2 regions of the Rhizobium sp. BK538 genome follow, and region 1 is predicted to be linked to the other one. Evidence: riboswitches for the same ligand, from Rfam matches in the RefSeq annotation. Region 1 holds a riboswitch; the other holds the start of a gene.

Region 1 (5,643 bases):
AGCTGCCTCGAGCGCAATGGCGAAAGCGGGGCCGCGACCGGCCGTATAGAGCGAGCTGGCCTCGAAAAGTACATCCTCCGCTGCCTTCGTATCAATCCCACTGGTCGCCTGGAGGGCTTCCGGTAGCTTTTCCAAGGATGTATGGAGATCGCGCTTGCCGCTGATGGCAGCCGTGACACCGCAAAGCGCGGCGACTGAGGCGATGAAGGACTTGGTCGCCGCTACGCTCTTCTCCGGGCCTGCATTGAGGCCGAGAACGATGTCAGCCTGCTTGGCGAGCGGGCTATCGGTGACGTTGACGACCGCAATCGTCGTCGCACCACCGTGCTTTGCGGCATCCTGCAAGGCAATGATGTCGGGGCTTGCGCCGGATTGCGACACCGTGAAGTGGATGCCGCCCTTCAGATGTAGAGACGCGCCATAGACCGACGCGATCGATGGGCCAACCGACGCAACCGGCACGCCACAGGTGATCTCGAAGAGGTATTTGAAGAAGGTCGCGGCATGGTCGGAAGACCCGCGCGCTGCCGTCGTCACCATGGTCGGTGCGCCTGATGCAAACAGCTTCGCAATTTCGTCGAAGGCCGGCTTTTCTTTCTGAAGCAGTGTTGCGACGACCTCCGGCGACTGGCCGGCTTCCTGCAACATCAGCGAATGGCTTTCACTCATAGGTCTTCTCCGATTCTTAATTCTGCAACAAAATCATATGCATCGCCACGATAGTGGGAACGGGTGTATTCGACGACGCGTTGGTCCTCCAGGCGCGAGACGCGTTCGATCAGCAGGGCGGGCGCACCCGCCTTCACGTCTAGCGCCGCCGCTGACGACGGATCGAGCGTCACAGCCGTGAGCCTTTGGAGGGCTCGAACGGGACGGTGGCCGCGCGCCGCGAGCGCCTCGTACAGAGATCCTTCTCCGCCGGCATTTTCTCCAAGGAACTTAATCGGCACGACAGCACGTTCGATCGCAAGCGGCAGACCGTCGGCAAGACGCAGACGATCCAGGCGCAGCACAGGTTCATCAAGCCCGAGGCCAAGCAAAAAGGCTTCATCAGGAGATGGCGTATTGACGGTTCGAGACAAGATCCGAGCCGCAGGCGCGCGACCGCGTGAGCGCATGTCGGCGGAGAAGGAAGAAAGCCGCCATAGCGACTGTTCCATGCGTTCGACCTTGCTGGAAACGAAGGTGCCGCTTCCATGCCGGGATTCAAGTGTGCCTGCGTTCATCAGGTCGCGATAAGCTGTGCGGACCGTCACGCGTCCGACCTTCAATGCCTCGGCAAGATCCCGCTCGCCGGGAAGCGCGGTTCCAGGTCTCAGCAGGCCCTCCTGGATCAGGCCCGTCAGAGCCTGCGCCAACCGCTTGTAAAGCGGCCCTGTGAGCGCCTCGTCGCGCAGGCCTCGACTGTTCAGTTCGGCGATCAGACTGGTTCTATCCATGCCCTGAAGATAGAACCTATCTAGAACCAATCGCAAGTCGAAAATGACTTCGGAACAAAAAAACCCTCGCAGGTAGCCTGCGAGGGTTTGTCGGTTGGGGCGATCTGTTTGCGTCAGCTCTTCGAGAAGATGTAGTCCGTTTCCTGACGCAGTACCTCGCCCGGGCGGAGGATCGCGTCGGGAAAGCCCTCGTGGTTGATTGCATCCGGCCAGATTTGCGTTTCCAGGCAGAAGCCGGCGAACGGGCCGTACTTGCGCCCGTCGAGGCCAGGGACAGGCACATTGAGCTTGAAGCCCGCATAGAACTGCACGCCAGGCTCGGTCGTGCGCACTTCCAGCGAAACGCCCGAATTCAGGCTTCGGGCAAGCGCGACGGAGCGCTTTGCTGTGCGTTCGTTGGAAAGGCAGAAATTGTGATCGTAGAGGGCCTGTTCGCTACCCTCGAACCGCTTCATCGGTGACATCTGACGGAAGTCGAAGGCCGTTCCGGCAACGGGTCGAGCCTCGCCGGTCGGGATCTGCCGTTCATTCGTGACGAGGTAGCTGTCGGCTGCGATCATGATGTCGTGGCCAAGCGCGTCATCGCGGCCATCGAGGTTGAAATAGGCGTGCTGGCAAACGTTGGCGATCGTCGGTTGATCACTGGTCGACTCGTAGGTCACGGAGAGTTCGCCGTCTCCATGCACCCAGTAGGTTGCCTGGATGGTGCAGTTGCCGGGATAACCGGCGCGGCCATCCGGATCGACGATCTTCAGCACGACACGGTCGACATCGTGCTCGACGATCGTCCAGTTCTGCTTGGCGATGTTGTCGCTTCCTCCATGAAGGTGAGTCACGCCGTTCTCATTGAGATCAAGCTGATAGCTCTTGCCATCCAGCGTGAATTTGCCATCGCCGATGCGGTTGGCGCAGCGCCCGGGAGTTGCGCCAAAGTAGGAGGAATGCGCCGGATAGCTGTCGAAATCGTCAAAGCCAAGCAGGAGCGGTGCATCATGGCCGTCGAGACGGAGATCCTGTATGACCGCACCCCAGCTGATGATCTTGGCCGTCAGCCCGCCGCCCTTGATCTCGACGCGATAGACAGTTTCGCCCGACTTGGTCTGCCCGAAAACTTCTCGCTTCAACATTTCCGTCATGACTGACCGTCCTGATATATCTTCGATTGAGGCGGCGAACCTGCCCCCATTTGCCGCAAACCGCAACGGGTGTGCCGAAAAAAAGAAACGCTGTCAGCCACACTTGCCGATATCGTTGAGATCGTAGGGTGTGGTCTGGTAGATCTCGTTGATCCAGTTGCCGAACAACAGGTGCGCGTGGCTGCGCCAGCGGTTTTGCGGCGTCAGCGACGGATCGTTGTGCGGGAAGTAGTTGTGCGGCATCTTGATCGGCACGCCGGCATTCACGTCGCGGAAATATTCGTCGGAAAGCGACGTTGAATCATATTCCACGTGATTGAACATATAGAGCCGCTTGCCCTTCCGTTCATGCACGAGGCAGACACCCATTTCGCTGGACTCCATCAGAATCTCCAGGCTTTCCGACTTCTCGATGTCGTCGCGGCGGACCTCTGTCCAGCGCGAAACAGGAACCTCGAAGTTGTCCGAGAAACCGTTCAGGTAGACAGACGACGGTTTCAGGTTCCGGTGTCGGTAGACGCCGAAGGCCTTCTCCTTGAGTTCATACTTGGGAACGCCGTGGAAATGGTAGATCGCGGCCATCGCGCCCCAGCAGACGTTCATCGACGAATGGACGTTGGTTTCCGTCCAGTCGAAAATCTGCTGCATTTCGCCCCAATAGTTCACGTCCTCGTAGGGTAGCGTCTCGATCGGCGCGCCGGTAGTGATGAAGCCATCGAATTTGCGGTGCTTCACTTCCTCCCACGTCTGGTAGAAGGCGAGAAGATGGTCTTCCGAGGTGTTCTTTGCTTTGTGGTTGCCCACGCGGATGAGCGAAAGCTCGACCTGCAACGGAGAGGCGCCGACCAAGCGGGCCATCTGCAATTCCGTCTTGATCTTGTTCGGCATGAGGTTGAGAAGCCCTATCTGCAGCGGCCGGATGTCCTGACGGATAGCCACCGTCTCGGTCATCACGCGCACGCCTTCCTGAACCAGGGTTTCAAACGCAGGCAAGGTATCGGGGATCTTGATGGGCATTGCGGTCACTCGATCAAAACAACGAATATATCGCTATCGGTCCGCACGCGGCCCTTTAGCAACTTCTTTAACGTGGCTGCAAGCCGGCCGGCCAAATCACCACGGAGCGTCTTAAATAGCGTCACTCGCGCCGCGAATCAATTGCTCAAACGAAGGGGTGGGATCGATATGAAGTCACTGCCGCGTTAATGACTGCTAGAATCTGTTGGTAGACACAGCGAATCACCATGTTTATTGAAGTAGAATGATGGCTAGGGACGCGTAATGGCAGATGACCTCGAAGGCAGGCCAAGCATTCAAGGGCGGGACAGAGTAGGATACGACCTGAGCCTGGGCTATCGCTTGAGGGTCATGTTCTCGGCCTTCTGGCATTCCTCCGTGCGCGGAAGGGTCCTGGTGATCGCGACTGCGCTGATTGCCATCATTCTCGCAACTGCTTATGCGACCGTCATCCTCAACCAGTGGAACGCGCCCTTTTATGACAGCATCGCGCGGCGCGATCTGCCTGGTTTCTTCCATCAGCTGAAGATCTTTGCGCTGATCGCAGGCATGCTGCTGCTGCTCAACGTCGTGCAGGCGTGGCTAAACCAGATGACCGCGCTCTACATGCGCGAAGGTCTGACACGCGATCTCGTCAACCAGTGGCTCCAGCGCAAGCGTGCGCTTCGGCTTTCGGCTAGCGGCCTCATCGGCGTTAATCCCGACCAGCGTTTGCACGAAGATGCCCGCAACCTAGCGGAAAGCACGACGAGCCTGATGATCGGGTTGGTGCAGGCGACGATCCTGCTCATCAGTTTCATCGGCGTGCTATGGGATTTGTCCAGCGGTTTTGTCTTCCGCTTCGGCACCCACGCTTTTTCCATTCCAGGCTATATGGTCTGGGCCGCAATCTTCTATGCGGCATCCGCATCCATTCTCAGCCAGCTGGTGGGCCGCAAGCTTGTGAAGCTCAACGCGGATCGCTTCTCGAAGGAGGCGGAGCTTCGCTTTGCGCTGATGCATGCCAACGAGAACATGCCGGCGATCACGGTGGCACGCGGCGAGGAGAATGAGCAGCAGCGTATCAATACCGACATCAGTGCGGTGCTCGCCGTCATCAAGCGGGTGGCGATGGCCAACGTCAACCTCACCTGGGTGTCAGCCGGCTATGGCTGGCTCGTTGTGGTCATCCCGATCATCGTCGCTGCACCGGCATACTTCTCCGGCGGCCTGACGTTTGGCGAACTGATGGTATCGGTCGGTGCTTTCAACCAGGTCAACACGGCCCTTCGCTGGTATGTCGCGAACTTCGGTCCCATTGCCGAATGGCGCGCCACGCTGATGCGTGTCACCGATTTTCGGCAGGCGCTCACCACTATGAGCGACGAGATCAATCTCAGGGGCACGATCAGCTACGAGCGCAGCCCGCCCGGAACACTAACGCTGGAGCACGTGCGGATCGCTTCCAAGATTGGCGAAGAGATCGACCAGTGCGGCGGCTTCCGCGTGCACGAGAGTGCGGTGACGATTAAGGCCGGTGAAAAGGTCATGATCAACGGCGATCACAACGTGAACCGTAAGCTGCTTTTCCTTGCACTCTCCGAACTTTGGCCGTGTGGTGGCGGCAAGATCGGCTTGCCGCCCACGGACGACATGCTTTTCGTCCCGCAATCGGCTTACATCCCGGGTGGTTCACTTCGTGAAGCGCTGGCGTTTCCCGAGCCTGCGGACACCTATCAGAACCGCGATGTCGTGGCGGCACTGGAAAAGGCAGGACTCCACAATCTGGTTTCCCGCCTTGATACCCGGGCGCGGTGGGACAAGCTGCTTGATTCCGACGAGCAGCGCGCGATCGGTTTTGCTCGCCTGCTTCTTGTACGACCGAAGTGGATCGTGTTTGACGAAGTATTGGAAGGCATGGAGCCGGAATGGCAGTCCACGATGATGGAGGTACTTACCTCCATGCCGGACGCGGCGATGATCTACATCGGTCGGTCAGACGTTTATGTTGAGACCTTCAAGCCGCGCATACTGCATCTCGAAGCCCTGCATGCGAAGCCTGAAGTGAAGGT
Region 2 (5,643 bases), on a different contig from region 1:
CGCCAGTTGGGCGGCGAGACGCTATTCCTGTCGGGCACCGAAATGCAGCTTGGCCGTGCCGAGACCATCGGCGACACGGCGAAGGTACTCTCACGCTACGTCGATGCGATCATGATCCGCACCACCGATCATGCCCGCATGCTGGAGCTGGCCGAGCATGCGACCGTTCCCGTCATCAACGCGCTGACCGACGACACGCACCCCTGCCAGATCATGGCTGACATCATGACCTTCGAGGAGCATCGCGGACCCATCAAAGGCAAGACGATTGCCTGGACCGGTGACGGCAACAACGTGCTGCATTCGCTGGTCGAAGGGGCTGCCCGTTTCGGCTATCGTATGAATATGGCGGTCCCCCTTGGTTCCGAGCCAAAGGATCACTATCTGAACTGGGCCCGCAATGAGGGCGCCGAAGTCATGCTCTGCCATGATGCCGACCGTGCGGTCGCTGGCGTCGATTGCGTGGTGACCGATACCTGGGTCTCCATGAATCAGGAACATCGGGCCCGGGGTCACAACGTCTTCCAGCCTTATCAGGTCAATTCGGCTTTGATGGCGCAGGCCGGCAAGGATGCATTGTTCATGCATTGCCTGCCTGCCCATCGAGGCGAGGAAGTCACGGACGAGGTGATCGACGGCCCGCAATCCGTGGTCTTCGATGAAGCGGAAAACCGTCTTCACGCGCAGAAGTCGATTCTTGCTTGGTGCCTGGGCGCGATCTGAACCATACTGGACGTCACGTTTGGCCGGAAGGCTCGTTGGCCGCGCGAGCGGATGGACACTCTCGTCTGCCGCTCTCAGACTAGGAGAAGACTATGGCAGACCCTGCAGCCGCCCTCGGCGAGTTCAATTTCGCCGGTGATGATCACGTCGTTCCGTTTCAGGTCGAAGGCCTGGATGTGCGTGGTCGCGCCGTCCAGCTCGGGCCGATGCTGGACGCGATCCTTGAGCGTCATCGTTATCCCGCGCCTGTCGCGAGGCTTCTTGCCGAAGTCGTCGTGCTGACGGTGCTGCTCGGCACGTCGCTGAAGTTTGACGGCAAGTTCACGGTGCAGACCAAAGGCGACGGCCCGGTGGACCTGCTCGTTTGCGATTTCTCGACGCCCGAGAACGTGCGTGCTTATGCACGCTTCGACCAGGGCCTCCTCGACAAGGCCATCGCCACCGGGCAGATCGAGCCTGAACAGCTGCTCGGCAAGGGCATGCTGGCGTTTACGATTGACCAGGGCAAATTCACCCAGCCCTATCAGGGCATCGTTGCGCTCGACGGGGCCACCCTCGAGGAGATTGCCGGCACTTATTTTCGCCAATCGGAGCAGATCCCGACGCGGGTGCGTCTTGCCGCTGCCGAGCTCTTCGACCGCGACGAAGCGGGCAAGCCGCGTCACCGCTGGCGGGCAGGGGGTCTCGTCGCCCAATTCCTGCCGGAAGCGCCGGAGCGCATGCGCCAGCCGGATCTTCACGGCGGCGACGGCGACACGGCCGGCGGTTCCCACAAGGAAGACGATGCCTGGATGGAAGCCCGCTCGCTCGTCGACACGATCGATGCCGACGAGTTGACGGATCCGCAGGTCGGCACCGAGAGGCTGCTCTACCGGCTGTTCCACGAGCGCGGCGTTCGCGTCTACGAACCGCGCGAGGTCTTCGATCGCTGCAGCTGTTCGCGCGAGAAGATCAAGGGCGTGCTGACGGGCTTCTCTGCCGAAGAAATCGATGCCAGCCAGGAAGACGGCGCGATTTCGGTCACCTGCGAGTTCTGCTCGACGACCTATCGCTTCGAAGTGGAAGAGGTGGCCCTGACTGCTGGGTGATCAGTTCAGGACTCTGAGCAGCCCTGGCGAATCCAGCGAGAAGGCGGGTATTGCGACATCGAAAAGCTCGCCTTCGTCGGTTTCCATCTGGTAGTGGCCGAACATCAGCCCTGATGGCGTATCCAGCGGGCAGCCCGAGGAATACTCATAGGTATCGCCCGGCGCAAGCCGCGGCTGTTCGCCGACAACGCCGGCGCCCGTCACCTCATCGACGATTCCGTTCTGGTCGGTGATGTTCCAGTAGCGGTTCACTAGCCGTACGGTCGTGTCGGAATTGTTGCTGATGACAATCTTGTAGCCCCAGACATAACGATCGTCCTCCGGATCGGATTGCTCCTCCAGATAAAAGGGTTCGACGACGACTTCAATGTCTCGTGTAAGGGCGCGGTACATGCCTACACCATAGTCAACATACGTTACCGGTATCTTATACGACGGCCGATCCGTCAATAAACCGATAGGCGATCACCTCCCTAATGCCTGCAATAGCAAGAGGTTTCGCGCGCTAAGCCCAATTTTAGCCCGTTTCGCGTGTGGCAGAAGCGCGTATGGTAGTCGGCCGGATCGGAGGGTGACCCGGCCGATATGGGCCGATCAGGCCTTCACTTTGGCGAGCGCCTGGGCGAAATCCTCGATCAGATCGTCCGTGTCCTCGATGCCGGCGGAGAGACGAACGGTGCCGCCGGAGATGCCGAGCTCAGCGCGTGCTTCGTCGGTCAGGTTCTTGTGCGTCGTCGTCGCCGGGTGCGTGATCAGGCTCTTGGCGTCGCCCAGATTGTTGGAGATCTTGACGATATCAAGCGCGTTCTGAAGCGCGAAGGCTGCTTCCTTGCCACCCTTCAGTTCGATGGCGACGAGCGTCGAGCCGCCCTTCATCTGCTTGGCGACTATGTCGGCCTGCGGATGGTCCTTACGGCCGGGATAGATGACCTTGGCGACCTTGGGCTGATTGGCCAGGAAGTCGGCGATCTTCGACGCATTTTCGGTCTGCTGCTTGACGCGTAGCGGCAAGGTCTCCAGCCCCTTCAGCAGCGTCCAGGCTGTGAACGGCGACATCGCCGGGCCGGTGTGACGGTAGTAGTCCTGTAGGTTCTCGTTGATCCATTCCCGGTCGGACAGGATCACGCCGCCGAGGCTGCGGCCTTGCCCGTCGATGTGCTTGGTGGCCGAATAGACGACGATATGGGCGCCGAGTTCAAGCGGCTTCTGGAAAATCGGGGTCGCAAAGACGTTGTCGACGACGACCTTGGCGCCGATCTGGTTGGCGAGCTTCGCGACGCCGGCGATATCGATCACCTCGAGCGTCGGGTTGGTCGGGCTCTCCAGGAAGAACACCTTGGTGTTCGGGCGGATCGCCTTTTCCCAGTTCTCCAGATAGCGGCCGTCGACCAGCGTACACTCGACACCGTATTTCGGCGCCAGCGTCTCGACGACCCAGCGGCACGAGCCGAAGAGCGCGCGGGCGGCAACGATGTGGTCGCCGGCCTTCACCTGGCAGAGGATTGCGGCGGTAACGGCTGCCATGCCGGATGCCGTAGCGCGGGCTTCTTCGGCGCCTTCGAGTGCGCACATGCGCTTTTCGAACATGTCGTTTGTCGGGCTGCCGTAACGGGCGTAGATATAGCCTTCTGTCTCGCCCTTGAAGCGTGCTTCTGCCGCTTCCGCGCTTTCATAGACGAAGCCCTGCGTGAGGTAGATTGCTTCGGAGGTCTCGCCATATTGCGAGCGCAGCGAACCGTCGTGGACGAGTTGGGTTGCCGGGCGCCAGGTCTTGCTCATGAATCACCACTTTCAAACAACAAAAAACCGGCCGCGAAAGCAGACCGGTTTTGCACCCGGTCCTTTTAGCCACTTGTTTAACGTGGCTGCAAGCCGACCGGCCAAATCACCACGGGATAAAGCTGCAATACTGCCGTTCTATGCTTGCGTCAATTCCTTGAGTTTGGTTTTGTTTGCGACAAATATGGATGGGGCATGATGGCTCGCGTAACAGGAATTTTGGCAGATCGCGCGATTGCCGCGCTTTTTGAGGCTGGGCGCCTCAGCTCCGAGCGTGATTTGGATCACGACCAGATCCAGCCGGCAAGCCTTGACCTCAGGCTCGGCGCCAAGGCTTTTCGCGTTCGCGCGAGCTTCATGCCAGGCCCATCCCATCTCGTGTCCGACAAGCTCGATCGTCTGAGCCTTCACGTCGTCGACCTCTCCGAAGGTGCCGTGCTGGAAACCGGCTGCGTCTATATCGTTCCCTTGATGGAGCGCCTCGACCTGCCGGCCGATATGTCGGCCTCGGCCAATCCGAAGAGCTCGACGGGACGACTGGATATCTTCACGCGCGTCATCACTGACTACGCCCAGGAGTTCGACAAGATCCCGACCGGCTATTCTGGACCCCTCTATCTCGAGATCAGCCCACGCACTTTCCCGATCGTCGTGCGTCGCGGCTCGCGCCTCTCGCAGATCCGATTCCGTGTCGGTCACTCCTTGCTTGGCGAGCCCGAATTGTTGGCGCTGCACGATGCTGAAACGCTGGTTGCCAGCAAGCAGCCGAATGTATCGGGTGGCGGGATTGCCTTGTCGATCGACCTTGCCGGCGACAAGGACGGCCTGATCGGCTACCGCGGCAAGCACCACACCGCCGTCGTCGATGTCGACAAGAAAGCACAACACGACATCTATGACTTCTGGGAGCCGCTCTATAGCCGTGGCCGCAACGAACTGATCCTGGATCCGGACGAGTTTTACATCCTGGTCTCCCGCGAAGCCATCCATGTGCCACCGCATTATGCGGCCGAGATGACTCCTTTCGATCCGCTGGTCGGCGAATTCCGCGTGCACTATGCGGGCTTCTTCGACCCCGGCTTCGGCCATGCACCTGCCGGCGGCCGCGGCAGCCGTGCCGTGCTCGAGGTCCGCAGCCACGAGGTCCCCTTCATCCTCGAGGACGGCCAGATCGTCGGCCGCCTGGTCTACGAACACATGCAGGAACACCCAGAAAGCCTCTACGGCTCCGGCCTCGGCTCCAATTATCAAGCCCAGGGCCTGAAGCTCTCGAAGCACTTCCGCATCTGAGCGTCCTGGCGTTCGCTATTATTCGGCCAGGGGTGGGGCAACGTTCCTGTTGCCGATTTGCAAGAGCGGTGTCCGACGTGTGATGAAGGGAGGCGGCCTGTAGGATCGTCTTGAGCCCTGCTGAGTTCGGGCCGTGACCGTGTGCTGTTCCAGATCGCCGACAAGGACCGATGGGCGCGCGAACATACGCTTCCAGAGTCCTCTTCCGGCCGCGAGCGGATACGCACGCCTTGGCATGACTTCCGGCATTTCACTGAAGATCCGCTGTACCATCTTCTGGCGAACCTCCTCCGGCGTTTTCTTGATTTCCCAGGCATCCCGCCGGTCCCTGATACCGACGATGGACACTGACACGCCTGATCGAGCCCTGTCCATCGCGGTCACCTGGCCGGCAACATCGAAGTCTGCGAACGGCGTAAAGATCAAAATATCGCCCAATCGCATTTCGGCGAAGGCGGCCTCATCCTGCATGGTTATCCTTGCCTTGTGGATCGATATTGTATCGAGGGTGCAAGCCGAGGATCTGCCGCGACTGGCAGCATGCCCTTGGCGATCCAGGGGAAACTGGATGTCGTCCAGCGCTTCTCTCGGAAGTTCGATGCAGACGAGCAGTGATACGAAAGCGTAAACCATCACGACCATGCCCCATGCCACGCTGAAGCCGTCGAGGTCATTATAGGTTCCAAGCAACGGTCCATTCAGCATCCCAACAAAGGTCAGGACGATGACGCAAAGGAATGTCCCGGCAATCGGGTAAATGATT

What was found. Region 1 has a riboswitch for S-adenosylmethionine ahead of metA (homoserine O-succinyltransferase). Riboswitches for the same ligand answer to the same signal wherever they lie in the genome.
Region 2: linked by a shared signal. The riboswitch ahead of FHX09_RS14760 (O-succinylhomoserine sulfhydrylase) and the one ahead of metA (homoserine O-succinyltransferase) in region 1 are both predicted to bind S-adenosylmethionine.

The regions. Positions count from the first base shown of each region.
Region 1 is NZ_JACIFT010000007.1:197,628-203,270, reverse strand. It holds gene FHX09_RS10955 (SIS domain-containing protein) at 1-669, opposite strand, end outside; gene FHX09_RS10950 (GntR family transcriptional regulator) at 666-1,439, opposite strand; gene FHX09_RS10945 (aldose epimerase family protein) at 1,553-2,575, opposite strand; gene metA (homoserine O-succinyltransferase) at 2,669-3,592, opposite strand; SAM riboswitch at 3,628-3,705, opposite strand; gene FHX09_RS10935 (ABC transporter ATP-binding protein/permease) at 3,857-5,643, shown strand, end outside.
Region 2 is NZ_JACIFT010000010.1:208,974-214,616, reverse strand. It holds gene argF (ornithine carbamoyltransferase) at 1-723, shown strand, start outside; gene FHX09_RS14770 (Hsp33 family molecular chaperone) at 816-1,811, shown strand; gene apaG (Co2+/Mg2+ efflux protein ApaG) at 1,812-2,204, opposite strand; gene FHX09_RS14760 (O-succinylhomoserine sulfhydrylase) at 2,406-3,590, opposite strand; SAM riboswitch at 3,635-3,713, opposite strand; gene FHX09_RS14755 (2'-deoxycytidine 5'-triphosphate deaminase) at 3,786-4,880, shown strand; gene FHX09_RS14750 (cellulose synthase catalytic subunit) at 4,899-5,643, opposite strand, start outside.